4 regions of the Anoxybacillus sp. B2M1 genome follow, and region 1 is predicted to be linked to each of the others. Evidence: riboswitches for the same ligand, from Rfam matches in the RefSeq annotation. Region 1 holds a riboswitch; each other region holds the start of a gene.
What was found. Region 1 has a riboswitch for S-adenosylmethionine ahead of GFC28_RS15340 (methionine ABC transporter ATP-binding protein). Riboswitches for the same ligand answer to the same signal wherever they lie in the genome.
Positions count from the first base shown of each region.

Region 1 (3,114 bases):
TCTATTTTGGAAGTGACAAAGTCACCGATAAGCTGAATGGCAAATACAATGATTAAAATGAGCACTGTAGCAACAAAGGTCACATCGTTATGACTGCGTTGGAACCCTTCTAAATAAGCAAGATTCCCAAGGCCACCAGCGCCCACTACTCCCGCCATCGCCGTATAGCCAACTAACGCAATAGCGGTTACTGTGATCCCTGAGACAAGAGCCGGCAGCGATTCAGGAATCAATACCTTCCAGATGATTGTCGCCGTTGTCGCTCCCATGGCTTTCGCCGCTTCAATCACACCTTTGTCAATTTCACGCAAAGCGATCTCCACCATGCGCGCATAAAATGGAGCAGCGCCAATAATCAATGCCGGCAAGGCCGCGTTTGCCCCAAGAATCGTATCGACTAGCATCTTTGTAAAAGGAATAAGCAGAATAATTAAAATAATAAATGGGATAGAACGAAAAATATTAACAAAAGCAGAAACGATTGTATGAATGGCTTTGTTTTCCCAAATATTATCTTTGGATGTTAAAAACAGCAACAATCCTAGAATGAGTCCAAATACAAATGTAAACGCCACGGCAACTCCTGTCATATACAGCGTTTCCGACGCTGCCGCCCAAATCGATTCCCACTGAACGTTAGGAAACATGCTACTCATTCGTCATCACCTCCACACCGACTTGTTGCTGACGAATGTAGTCAAGCGCTCTGGCTACTTCCTCATCCGTTCCACTCATATGAACAAACAGCACTCCATACGAGCCCTGATGGGTTTGTGAAATCTTCCCTTGCAAAATATTAATGGTTATTTCAAAATTTCGAATCAGTTCTGCGATGAGCGGCCGTTCAGTCGCATGGCCAGCAAAAGTAAGCTGGACAACTTTGCCGTTAGGATATTGGTTGAACAAATGAGCAATCGTCCCTTTCGTTTCTTCAGGTTCCGTAATCTGTTGAACAAACCGTTTCGTTATCATCTGTTGTGGATGTTGAAATACATCCAATACCTTTCCTTCTTCGACAATCTTTCCGTTTTCCATTACCGCCACACGATCACATATTTTACGGATTACATGCATTTCATGAGTAATTAATACAATAGTCAATCCGAGGCGCTGATTAATATCAACTAAAAGCTCAAGAATCGAATCTGTCGTTTGCGGATCCAAAGCAGAAGTCGCTTCGTCGCATAACAGCACCTTCGGATTGTTCGCGAGCGCCCGGGCAATACCGACACGCTGTTTTTGCCCCCCGCTGAGCTGCGATGGATAGGCATTTTCTCTTCCGTGCAGACCAACAAGCTGAATAAGTTCATCCGCCCGCTTTAACCGCTGGTCCTTTGGAACCCCAGCAATCTCTAAGGGAAACGCAATATTGTCTCGAACCGTTCTTGACCAAAGCAAATTAAAATGCTGAAAAATCATCCCGATTTCTTGCCGCGCCTTGCGCAATTCTCTTCCTTTAATACTTGCGATGTCTTGGCCGGCAACCATCACTCTTCCATTTGTAGGCTTTTCCAAGCCATTTAAAAGACGGATCAGCGAGCTTTTTCCAGCACCGCTATATCCAATAATGCCAAAAATCTCTCCTTCTTTAATGTGCAAATTTACATCATTGACAGCTGTTACCGCTCCCTGGCTTGACGAATATACTTTTGTTACATTTTCTAGCGTAATCAAACGCGATTCACCTTCCTTTGTTCCAGCAACTAAAAAACCTTTCTGCTCAAGAGAACAGAAAGGTTTTGATATCTCCCATTTCTGTCTCTTATCTCTCAAAGCGAACGCTTTGTGTGAATTGGCACCATTTCAGCCGAATGCTGACGGTTGCCGGGTTTCATAGGGCACATCCCTCCACCTCTCTTGATAAGAGCAGCAACGCTCCTTTATTCAGTTAATGCTTTAATTCATCTAAGAATTATACAAATTACAAAAGTGATTCTATCATTCTATAAAGGAAGGTGTCAACAGAAAAAATTATTCCTAATTATAGAATCCATACACAAGCGCCGATGATCCATTCAAAATGCTCTGGCTTAACACAACCTTTTCGGCATCTCCTTCGAACAAACACACTGGCGAACCCATTTTGCCCGCAAAACGTTCGTTGTATGACAAGGACATGCTGACAAGCCGGCAAGCAAAGAGGTTACAGATTACGACAGAAAAGCGAGGAATCGGGCGATGTTAGTCGGCTTTTATTGGATCATCAACACGCCTTGTTTTTGATATGTTCTAACCCTTCATTGAAACTATTGTTTCATCAAGATGAATGGACTATTTTTATGACCGATTCAATTGTTTGCGGCTATTCTTTACACTTCTGAATACAGCGAACGAATTCCTGTGGCAATGGAGATGGCCTGTTCTAAATCATCAATTAAGTCTTCTACATTTTCGATGCCGACCGATAGACGAATCAAGTCTTCCGTAACTCCCGAGGCCTGCAAATCTTCTGAGCTCAACTGCTGATGCGTGGTGCTGGCTGGATGAATAATTAAGCTTTTGGCGTCTCCTACATTGGCCAAGTGCGACCAAAGCTTCACGTTGTTAATGAGAGCCGCTCCCGCTTCTCTTCCTCCTTTAATGCCGAACACCACAACGGCTCCCGCTCCTTTCGGCAAATATTTTTCGGCCAAATTTTGGGCTGGATGCTTTTCGTGTCCAGGATACAGCACCCATTCTACTGCCGGATGGCGATCTAAATAGTCTACAATCCGACGCGTGTTAGCAATATGCTCTTTCATGCGTACATGAAGCGTCTCAAGCCCTAAATTAAATTGAAACGCATTAAATGGGCTAATCGCTGGTCCAAGATCCCGCAGCAATTGCACACGAGCCTTAATGATATAAGCAGCCGGACCTAAAGCTTCTGCATACACAAGATTGTGATAGCTTGGATCCGGAGTTGTAAATCCCGGAAATTTAGGAGAATCCCAATTAAACTTTCCTCCGTCTACAATAATGCCGCCAAGCGTTGTACCGTTTCCAAGCAGCCATTTAGTAGCTGAATGAACAACGATATCCGCTCCATACTCAATCGGACGGCATAGATATGGAGTGGCAAACGTATTATCAATAATGAGAGGAATGCCTGCCTCATGCGCAATGTTGGCTACC
Region 1 is NZ_CP015435.1:3,155,135-3,158,248, reverse strand. It holds gene GFC28_RS15345 (methionine ABC transporter permease) at 1-656, opposite strand, end outside; gene GFC28_RS15340 (methionine ABC transporter ATP-binding protein) at 649-1,674, opposite strand; SAM riboswitch class I at 1,760-1,867, opposite strand; gene GFC28_RS15335 (O-acetylhomoserine aminocarboxypropyltransferase/cysteine synthase family protein) at 2,310-3,114, opposite strand, start outside.

Region 2 (3,114 bases), 1.7 Mb from region 1:
TCGTAAAAATTAAATTGTAAAGACATTTTTTTGAGGTGAACGATTATGACATTGAAAATTGCTTGTCTTCAGCTCGATATTGCTTTCGGAAATCCTGCGGAAAATAAACGCCGCGTTCAACAAGAGATCGAAAAAGTTTGTCAAAGTTCTGTTGACGTCATCGTCCTTCCTGAACTATGGACAACCGGATACGATCTCGCACGCCTTGACGACATTGCTGATGAGAATGGCGCTGATACAAAATCGTTTATTAGCAAGCTCGCCCGCCTGCACAACGTCTGTATTGTTGCTGGCTCCATTGCCAAAAAAACCGCTGCCGGCATCACCAATACCATGTACATCGTCAATCGAGACGGCAACATTGTAGGAGAATATAGCAAACTCCATCTCTTTCAGCTCATGGATGAGCATTTGTATTTACAATCCGGTGAATCGAGCGGCTTATTTACCTTGGAGCAAACGTTGTGCGCGGGAGTCATTTGCTATGACATTCGTTTCCCTGAATGGATTCGCGCCCATACAACCCAAGGCGCAGAGTTATTGTTTGTGGTCGCCGAATGGCCACAGCCCCGCCTTGAACATTGGCGCACCCTTTTGCAAGCGCGCGCGATTGAAAATCAATGCTATGTAATCGCCTGCAATCGTGCTGGAAAAGATCCGAACAATCAATTTGCTGGCCATTCACTTGTCATTGATCCATGGGGAGTCATCCTCGCCGAAGCCGATGAAAATCCATGCTCTCTTATGGCCGAAATCCAGCTGTCAAAAGTGAAAGAAGTTCGAAAGCAAATTCCTATTTTCCAAGACCGCCGACCGGAGCACTATATTTCGGCCGAAAAAAATTTTCAAAAAAACAGTTGACAAAACTGGCAAATCGAATGTATGATTCGAATCAAGCGAATTGAAAAAAGTTTTGCATTGTTAAAAATATTCGAATAAAACCGAACAAACTCTTATCAAGAGCAGGTGGAGGGACGAGCCCGATGAAGCCCGGCAACCGACTTAACCAACGTTAAGCACGGTGCTAATTCTTGCAGCAACACGCTGAGAGATAAGAGGGGAGAAGCCGACTTCAAACCTCTTTCGAAAAGCGAAAGAGGTTTTTTTCATTGTTTCATTGATTGAGTGAATGATAAGGAGGGTACAAATGATGACACATTCTAAACAATCCGTCTATGAGCCTTTAACGGAATCGGGAGCGGTTGCACTTGCTGCTCGATTAGGCTTATTTCCGGAAGGAACACCATTCATTTGCCAAGAAATTGGCGATGGTAACTTAAATCTTGTGTTCCATGTATTCGATCCCCAAACAAAGAAAGGAGTCATTATTAAACAAGCGCTACCATATGCAAAAGTGGTCGGTGAAAGCTGGCCGCTTACGCTTAAGCGGGCTGTCATTGAAAGCCATGCGTTGCGCACGTTTGCCGACTACGTTCCGCAATACGTGCCAAAGGTATACTACTCAGATGAGTCATTAGCGATTACCGTGATGGAGGATTTATCGCATCTGCAAATTGCACGAAAAGGATTCATTGCTGGAAAAACATATCCGCTTCTTTCCCAGCACATTGGCGAGTTTATCGCTAAAACGTTATTTTACACATCGGACTTTGGCATGAACCAGCAGCAGAAAAAACAGCTGCAGCAAAATTTCATCAATCCAGAGTTATGTAAAATTACCGAAGATCTCGTCTTTACTGATCCGTTTTTCGACCATGAAACGAATAATTTTGAAGAGGAGTTGCGCCGTGACGTAGAGGCTCTTTGGAATGACGGTGCGCTTCATCTTGAAGTAGCAAAACTCAAGCGGAAATTTTTAACGGAAGCCGATGCGCTCATTCATGGGGATTTACATACTGGAAGCATTTTTGCAAGCGACACAGAAACAAAAGTCATTGATCCTGAGTTTGCGTTTTACGGCCCATTCGGGTTTGATATCGGCCAATTTTTTGCCAATTTACTCCTAAATGCGTTGTCCCGTTCTGAACATGAGCCGCTATTGGCTCACATCGAAAAAACATGGAATGTATTTACGCACACGTTTGCTGCCCTTTGGGAACAGCACAATGTAGAACCGTATGCAAAAACCGAAGGATTGTTGCAAGACGTGCTGCAGCAAACGCTCATCGATGCGGTCGGCTTTGCTGGTTGCGAAGTCATCCGGCGCACGATCGGCTTAGCCCATGTCGCCGATCTTGACGGAATCGAAGATCAACCTACGCGCATCCATGCCAAACAGCTTGCCCTTCAGCTCGGGCGACAACTGATTTTACATCGCCAGACGATCCATGAAGTGCAACAAATACGTTCTTTGTTCTTTCAAACATTTGCTGCCACTCATTAAACGAAAGGAAGAAGAATATGGATTCATTGCTCTCCATTCCGCGTTCTGTTGAATGGAATCACACACATTTGACCATTTTAAATCAGCAAAAGCTACCAAATAAGACTGAATATTTAGAATTAAAAGATATCCAATCCGTGTGGGAGGCAATTGCCACATTGAAGGTTCGCGGTGCACCAGCGATTGGCATCACAGCTGCATACGGCCTTGCATTAGCGGCACAAAGCTATCAAACGAATTCTCTCGAAGATTTTCGCAACCTTCTGAAAAAGGATCGTGATTATTTGGCAAGTGCCAGACCGACAGCCGTCAATTTATTTTGGGCGCTCGACCGCTTGATGGCCAGCATTGCAAACGTTTCGTCTGTCGCCGATGCCAAAAAAGCATTGGTTCATGAGGCAGTCCGTATTCAAAGTGAAGATGAGAACACATGTCGCTCCATCGGTGAACATGCCCTTTCTCTTTTTCAAGAGGGAGATCGCATTTTAACCATCTGCAATGCTGGATCAATCGCTACTTCTCGGTATGGTACCGCGCTTGCTCCCTTTTATTTGGCGAAAGAACAAGGAATTCGTCTGCATGTCTATGCTTGCGAAACAAGACCCATTTTGCAAGGCGCGCGGCTGACGACATGGGAGCTCATGCAAGCAGGCGTTGATGTAACGCTGATCACTGATAATATGGCAGCACAAACTATAAAGACAAAAGATATTACAGCTGTCATCGTCGGTGCTGACCGCATTGCCGCAAACGGAGATACCGCCAATAAA
Region 2 is NZ_CP015435.1:1,492,169-1,495,282, forward strand. It holds gene GFC28_RS07200 (carbon-nitrogen family hydrolase) at 46-861, shown strand; SAM riboswitch class I at 951-1,058, shown strand; gene mtnK (S-methyl-5-thioribose kinase) at 1,151-2,344, shown strand; gene mtnA (S-methyl-5-thioribose-1-phosphate isomerase) at 2,362-3,114, shown strand, end outside.
Region 2: it holds a riboswitch for S-adenosylmethionine, as region 1 does, so the genes downstream of both, mtnK (S-methyl-5-thioribose kinase) here and GFC28_RS15340 (methionine ABC transporter ATP-binding protein) in region 1, are expected to answer to the same signal.

Region 3 (3,114 bases), 1.6 Mb from region 1:
TATATTTAGCGGCATTGTTGATCTCCGCCACTTTGCCGTCAAATCCGATTCCCGTCACAGTCATGCAGTATTCTTCGCCAATTTTTCCAACGTCCATTTTTCTTTTCTTTCCTTTTAAAATACGTTCCAACGCCCTTTTATAGTCCATCGGTATATCAAGAGCCCTTGCTAAATCATTTCCTGACCCTGCCGGAATAATCCCTAAAGGTATATTCGAATGAATGAGCCCGTTTGCCACATCATGGATTGTGCCATCGCCGCCAACGGCGACAACCGCATTGCATGCTTCAGAAGAAAACTCCTTCACTATTTCTACCGCATGTTTTGGACGTTCTGTAAAACGAACTTGATAATTTACCTGCTTCTCTTGAAGCAGCTTTTCAACCTTTTTCCAAACTTTCAGCCCTTTTCCGTTTCCCGAGATTTTATTAACAACAAAATAATAGATCATATCGATCGTTCCCTCTAATCAAAGATCGTAACATGAAAATCCCAAACAAGGTCCCGCTTTACATCGGGACGCTTGTTTTTCTCTTTTTACTTTACCAATTTGAGAATTCCGGCCATTTGCTGCTCGTGCCGAAGAAAAAATAAAGGCCCTACCGTTTTTCCTCATGAACGGTACTCTAAGCGATGGCAACCGTCCTTTTTTCTTGTTTCATTCCCTCTCGCTAAGGTAAGGTTTCGAAGGGATCAATGAGCATAGCGACATGCCATTTAGGAGACAAGAACCGCCCATTTCGCTGAGTCAATCTCATTCCGCTGACATTCGTTTCCATGTCTTTTCCTCGAATACCAGCATGCTCATCTATTTCGACTTCCATAGCTCCCTCTCCTTTTTCTTTTCTAACGTTTTTAATCAATCTGCCCGACCGGCAGCCCTTGCTCTCTTAGCTCCCGCCAAATGTAACGATCGAGCGCATAGGGCTCTTCTGCTTTGAACACTTCCACTTCCGCCAACGTAAGTAACAGTTGAAACGGTTTTCCAAATGCTTGCCCATACAATAGAAAAAAGTTCGTATGGTGATCAATGTAAAAAATCGCTGTAGAATCCCATTGACGAAGCTGACGTTTTACACCGCTGGCAACATGTAAAGCGAATGAAGCAGCTTTCATATGGCACGCCATGTACCTGCGGATCGTTTCGCTCATCAGTCTCGCCCCTTTCTCAATAAGGATGGTCACAAACGGCTCTGCCAAAATAAAAAGCTCTTTCCGCCATGAATGACGCGAAAAGAGCTTGAAGCCGTCCTTATCATTCAAAGCGAAGCGCTTTGCGGGTAGGAGCACCTTGCGTCAAGCGCAGGTTGCTGTGAAGTCATTGAGCCCGATCTCTCGTTCACTCTTGATAAGACTTATTCAGTTATTCCTATGCTACCATTATTTTATGGAAATGACAACCATTTTTTAATTTCCAAAAAAAGGATGAACAACATCAAAATGACAAGGACTTCTTCATTACGATCGACCATCGTCGCCAGATCATTCGTCCTATTCCTAGCCCCCGCTAGATGATCCCCTTTCTTTTATAGGGACATATAAATGAACTTTACACTTTCCTTCCGGATCTGTTTCTGGATTATTCATACAAAATTCCAGGCACGGCCTATCATCCGCATCATACTCACTATTTGGCAACCACTGTCCAAATAAACTTTGATACGCAATCGCTAATTTATCAATCGTATCGTAAAACTGATATAAGGCATATAATCCGCCAGGTATTGTTTTATATTGAATATCGGGATCTTCATCTCCCTTGAAACCGGTCGGCAGCGTCACACACGCATCATAGCGGCAAGCAAATTCTTCTACAACAAGTGGATCATCCAATGAGATGCCAATAAAATCGTGCTCTGGCGGATACAATCCGTTTCGGTTTGCCCATTCGTTTAATTGATTCCATGCATAATACGTTTCTAAATAACTACCCACATGCCTAACAAAAGCCACTTCATAGTCAGGAAGCTCTTTAATCGTTATATTCATGCTCCATATTCTCCTTAATAAATGATGGTTAGCGTAAGTATAACGGATCGGAGCAGACCATTCTTCTTGATTCTTGCTTATATCTAATGAAATATTGCGATTTTGATGTTTTTTTCTTACGTCACTGGGAACCATGTGAAAATGTTGTTTAAAAGCAGCATTAAAATTTGAAACGGAGCCAAAACCACAGAGATTGGAGATTTCCAAGATAGATTTAGTCGTTTCAGTTAAGTAATACACCGACTTTTGCAGACGAATTTTTTTCACATAAGACATCGGTGTCATTCCAACAATCGAAGTGAAGATACGATTAAAATGATATTTCGAAAAATGGGAAACGTTGGCTAATGTATCAAGATGAATAGGCTCGTCATAATGATCATGAATATACTTGACGGCTCTTTCAATTCTTTCATAATAATCCCTTCTCATTTCATTGCCTCCTAATATTCGCTGAACCCTACTCTTTTGCTAATAGTATCGCATGGGAGCTATCACGATTTTCCCTCGTTCTTCAGCGGCAACTCTAACACCATTATGTTTGTAAATAATTCTAATTGCACCGTTTCTAATGACTGTTCTTGAAGTGCCGTTCTTCATTACATCTTCAACAACATTTGTCGGAATCCCTCCCGTTTGATGCCCTCTTGCATATCCTATTGGCTGTCCAGTCACTGCCGCATTTTCCGAAACCGACAACACTTTGCCCCATGGATCCTAGCTGTAATTCGCAACCGTCGTGCCGTTTTCGTCGACAATGCCGACGACGTCGCCGCGGTAGTTGGTGACGTAGTAGAACGGATCGCCGTTTTGGTTCGTCACCGTATTTGGTTTCCTGTTCGCCCACGTAAACGCCCATACGGTTTGGCGGTTGTTCAATTTTTCGTACGATTAGTTCTCTTTGGTTTGATTGATAACAGTGTCAACTTGACAATTGGCAACCGCTGCATCATACCAAGATGCTTTTTCTTTCAAGCTCCTAAAAGCCTTTCTAACAGGAATGCTCTTTGTATCGAACTAGATTTTCTGCAATGTGAAATGGGTGACAAACGAATGTCTGTCACCCATTAGTTTTTCCATCCCTCTAACTATTGATAAATAACTATAGAACATCTTTTTCGATAC
Region 3 is NZ_CP015435.1:1,538,659-1,541,772, forward strand. It holds gene GFC28_RS07390 (diacylglycerol/lipid kinase family protein) at 1-451, opposite strand, end outside; gene GFC28_RS19230 (hypothetical protein) at 672-824, opposite strand; gene GFC28_RS07395 (hypothetical protein) at 856-1,152, opposite strand; SAM riboswitch class I at 1,250-1,355, opposite strand; gene GFC28_RS18750 (AraC family transcriptional regulator) at 1,498-2,421, opposite strand; gene GFC28_RS07405 (hypothetical protein) at 2,461-2,688, opposite strand.
Region 3: it holds a riboswitch for S-adenosylmethionine, as region 1 does, so the genes downstream of both, GFC28_RS07395 (hypothetical protein) here and GFC28_RS15340 (methionine ABC transporter ATP-binding protein) in region 1, are expected to answer to the same signal.

Region 4 (3,114 bases), 1.3 Mb from region 1:
GGACGGATGCCTAGCTGTTGCTTAATAAGAGTTCCGAGCGCGACATTGCTGATGCGCGGAGTAGCTAAAGAATTATCAGCCAGCGTTAGGGCATCAATATTCGTTTCTTTTAGTGCTTTCGCTCCTTCCAAAAATTTTCCGATGCCCAGCTTTTTCGGCGGATCTAATTCAACAATGACCGACCGCCGTTTTTTTACGATGTCTTCTAAAGGCGGTTCAGATTTTGGCTCTGCTGATGGAATCGAGATGGTTGCTTGCTGCTGTTTTACTTGTTTCGTTTGAATGGGCGTGCGATCAATCAAGGCTTGTGCCATCGCCGCAATATGTTTAGGCGTCGTTCCGCAGCAGCCGCCGATCAAGCGGACGCCTTGTTCGCGAAAGGAGAGAGCCGTTTCCTTAAAATATTCAGCGTTCGTTTCATAAACAAGGCGGCCGTCGCGATAATCCGGAAGGCTAGCATTCGGATAAGCAGAAAGGAATGCTGTGCTAGGAAGCGGCACGGCTTCAAGAGAACGAATCATATGATACGGACCAAGATGGCAGTTTAATCCAACTACATCGGCCCCCAATTGCTCCAATTGGGAAAGCGCATCGCTGAGCGGAGTTCCGTCTTGCAGCACGCCAACATCGTGAAGGGTCACATGGGCGATAATCGGTAATGTTGTTTCTTTCCGGGCGATAGCGAGCACCGTTTGAAGCTCCTCTAAGTCGTAATAGGTTTCAAGCAGAATTCCATCTACTTCTTCGTGCAAAAGCACGTACAACTGCTCCCGAAACGTCCGTTTCACTTCTTCAAGAGTGATGGCGCTTTTCTTGAATGTGCGAAGACCGCCGATGGTTCCAAGAACATAGGCACGGCCTGAGGCCGCTTGTTTCGCTAGCTTTACAGCTGCGCGGTTGATTTCTTTTACATCGTCCTCCAATCCATAGCGTGCTAGCTTCATATAGTTTGCGCCATATGTATTGGTTTGAATGACTTCTGCGCCAGCGTCAAGATAAGCTTCATGAATATGGATAATATCTTCTGGTTTGGAGAGATTCAATTCTTCAAAACATCGGTCAATTCCATGGGAGTATAATAAAGTTCCCATCGCCCCATCGGCGATGATGATTCGTTTCTGCAATTCTTCTAAAAATCCCATGCGTATCACTCCTTCGTCTTCTTAAAAAATAAAAAAAGCCTTCTAAAAATAAGAAGAAGACTTCGGGTTGCTCCTTCTTATCTTCCAAGCATCAAGCCTGTCTGGAATTAGCACCTTGACATACGGTCAGGTTGCTGAGAGTTCACAGGGCCAGTCCCTCCCTCTCTCTTGATAAGAAAAATGGTATGCAATTTTCAATCAATGCGTTATTTATAATTTAAATAATTTTTAGAAAATATTCAACTGCAAATTTTGATTATTTTTTAGATGGAACGGATCAGTGCTCAAAAGGCGACGATCAGGCAAAGTTTGTGGACTTACGCCGGGAAATCTATAGTTCGCATTTTGGTTATAAAAACAGCCTAATTCGGAGGAATTAGGCTGTTAAGACGAAGCGCACAAACCCCTATCGATAGTTGACAAATTGTACATCAATCGGCAAATCAGCTTCACGGATCGCTGTGATCACTTTTTGCAGATCATCTTTGCTTTTGCCGCTGACGCGGATTTGATCTTCTTGAACTTGGCTTTTTACTTTTAAGCCTGTGTTTTTAATAATCGTATTAATTTTTTTCGCATGCTCTTTGTCAATGCCTTGAACAAGGCTGGCACGTTGACGGACCGTTCCTCCTGAGGCTGGTTCTATTTTTCCGTATTGAATATTTTTGATAGAGACCCCGCGCTTAATCAGTTTGCCGATTAATACATCTTTCAATTGCTCAAGTTTGAATTCATCGTCGGAAACGAGGATCAGTTCGTCTTTTTCTAAGGAAATGTCACTTTTGCTTCCCTTGAAATCGTAGCGGTTTTGAATCTCCTTCATGGCGATATGAATGGCGTTAGTAACTTCAGATAAATCTACTTTGGATACGATATCAAATGAGCTTTCTTTCGACATATATTACCTCCAGTAAAATTTGGTCATTTCGTTCTTATTATAGTAAAATGTAGCATGATAAACAATAAAAAGGAAGATGCATCCATGAAACAACTTATACCAGGAGAAATAAGAACATTAACTGTAAAGCGGGAGGTTCCGTTTGGCTGGTTTTTAGCGAGCGGTCAGGAAGAAGTGTTGCTTCATCAAGCGGAGATAGACCGTCCACTTGCAATCGGAGAAGAGGTCCATGTCTTTTTATATCACGACCATCAAGGACGGTTGAGCGCTACAATGAAATCACCCAAAATAACAAAGGATACATATCATTGGGTGGAGGTGGTTGATGTTGTTCCAAAGCTCGGTGTTTTTGTTGACATTGGCATATCAAAAGATGTGCTTGTGTCTAGCGATGATTTGCCTCCGCTTTTGTCACTATGGCCGCAGCGAGGGGATCAGTTATATTGTTCGTTAAAGACAGATCGGAAAGGGCGCTTGTTGGCTAACTTGGCGGATGAGGAAACAATCCGGCAGCTTGCTACGAAAGCTTCGGAGTCCGTCTTTAATCAAAATGTGCGCGGTCGCATATATCGTGTGATCAAAGCTGGAGCGTCTATGATCTCAGATGTGGGTTATATCGGTTTTATCCACGAATCTCAACGCAGGAGAGAACCGCGTCTTGGCGAAGTGGTCGAAGGGCGTGTCATCGCTGTCAAAGAAGACGGTACAATGAATGTGTCGTTGCTGCCGCGCAAGCACGAAAGCATCGACGAAGATGCAGGAATGATTTATCGTTACCTTGAAAGCAGAGGAGGGGCCATGCCCTATCATGATAAAAGCAATGCAGAGGATATTCAAGCGCGCTTTCAAATGAGTAAAGCCGCGTTTAAAAGAGCATTGGGACGGCTTATGAAAGAAGATAGGATTTATCAAGAAAATGGCTGGACTTATATCAAGCATAAGGAAGAATAGAAGCGGGGGTACAATACTCCGCTTTTTTTGTGCAGGGCTAAAAAGATCTCCTATATCGCCGATAAAAATAGTGGATAGATTACAGCATAAGGGGATAAATCGATGAAGCAACTACGTCTTATC
Region 4 is NZ_CP015435.1:1,851,751-1,854,864, reverse strand. It holds gene GFC28_RS08950 (bifunctional homocysteine S-methyltransferase/methylenetetrahydrofolate reductase) at 1-1,142, opposite strand, end outside; SAM riboswitch class I at 1,217-1,320, opposite strand; gene GFC28_RS08945 (YajQ family cyclic di-GMP-binding protein) at 1,549-2,040, opposite strand; gene GFC28_RS08940 (CvfB family protein) at 2,125-2,991, shown strand; gene GFC28_RS08935 (BMP family lipoprotein) at 3,094-3,114, shown strand, end outside.
Region 4: it holds a riboswitch for S-adenosylmethionine, as region 1 does, so the genes downstream of both, GFC28_RS08950 (bifunctional homocysteine S-methyltransferase/methylenetetrahydrofolate reductase) here and GFC28_RS15340 (methionine ABC transporter ATP-binding protein) in region 1, are expected to answer to the same signal.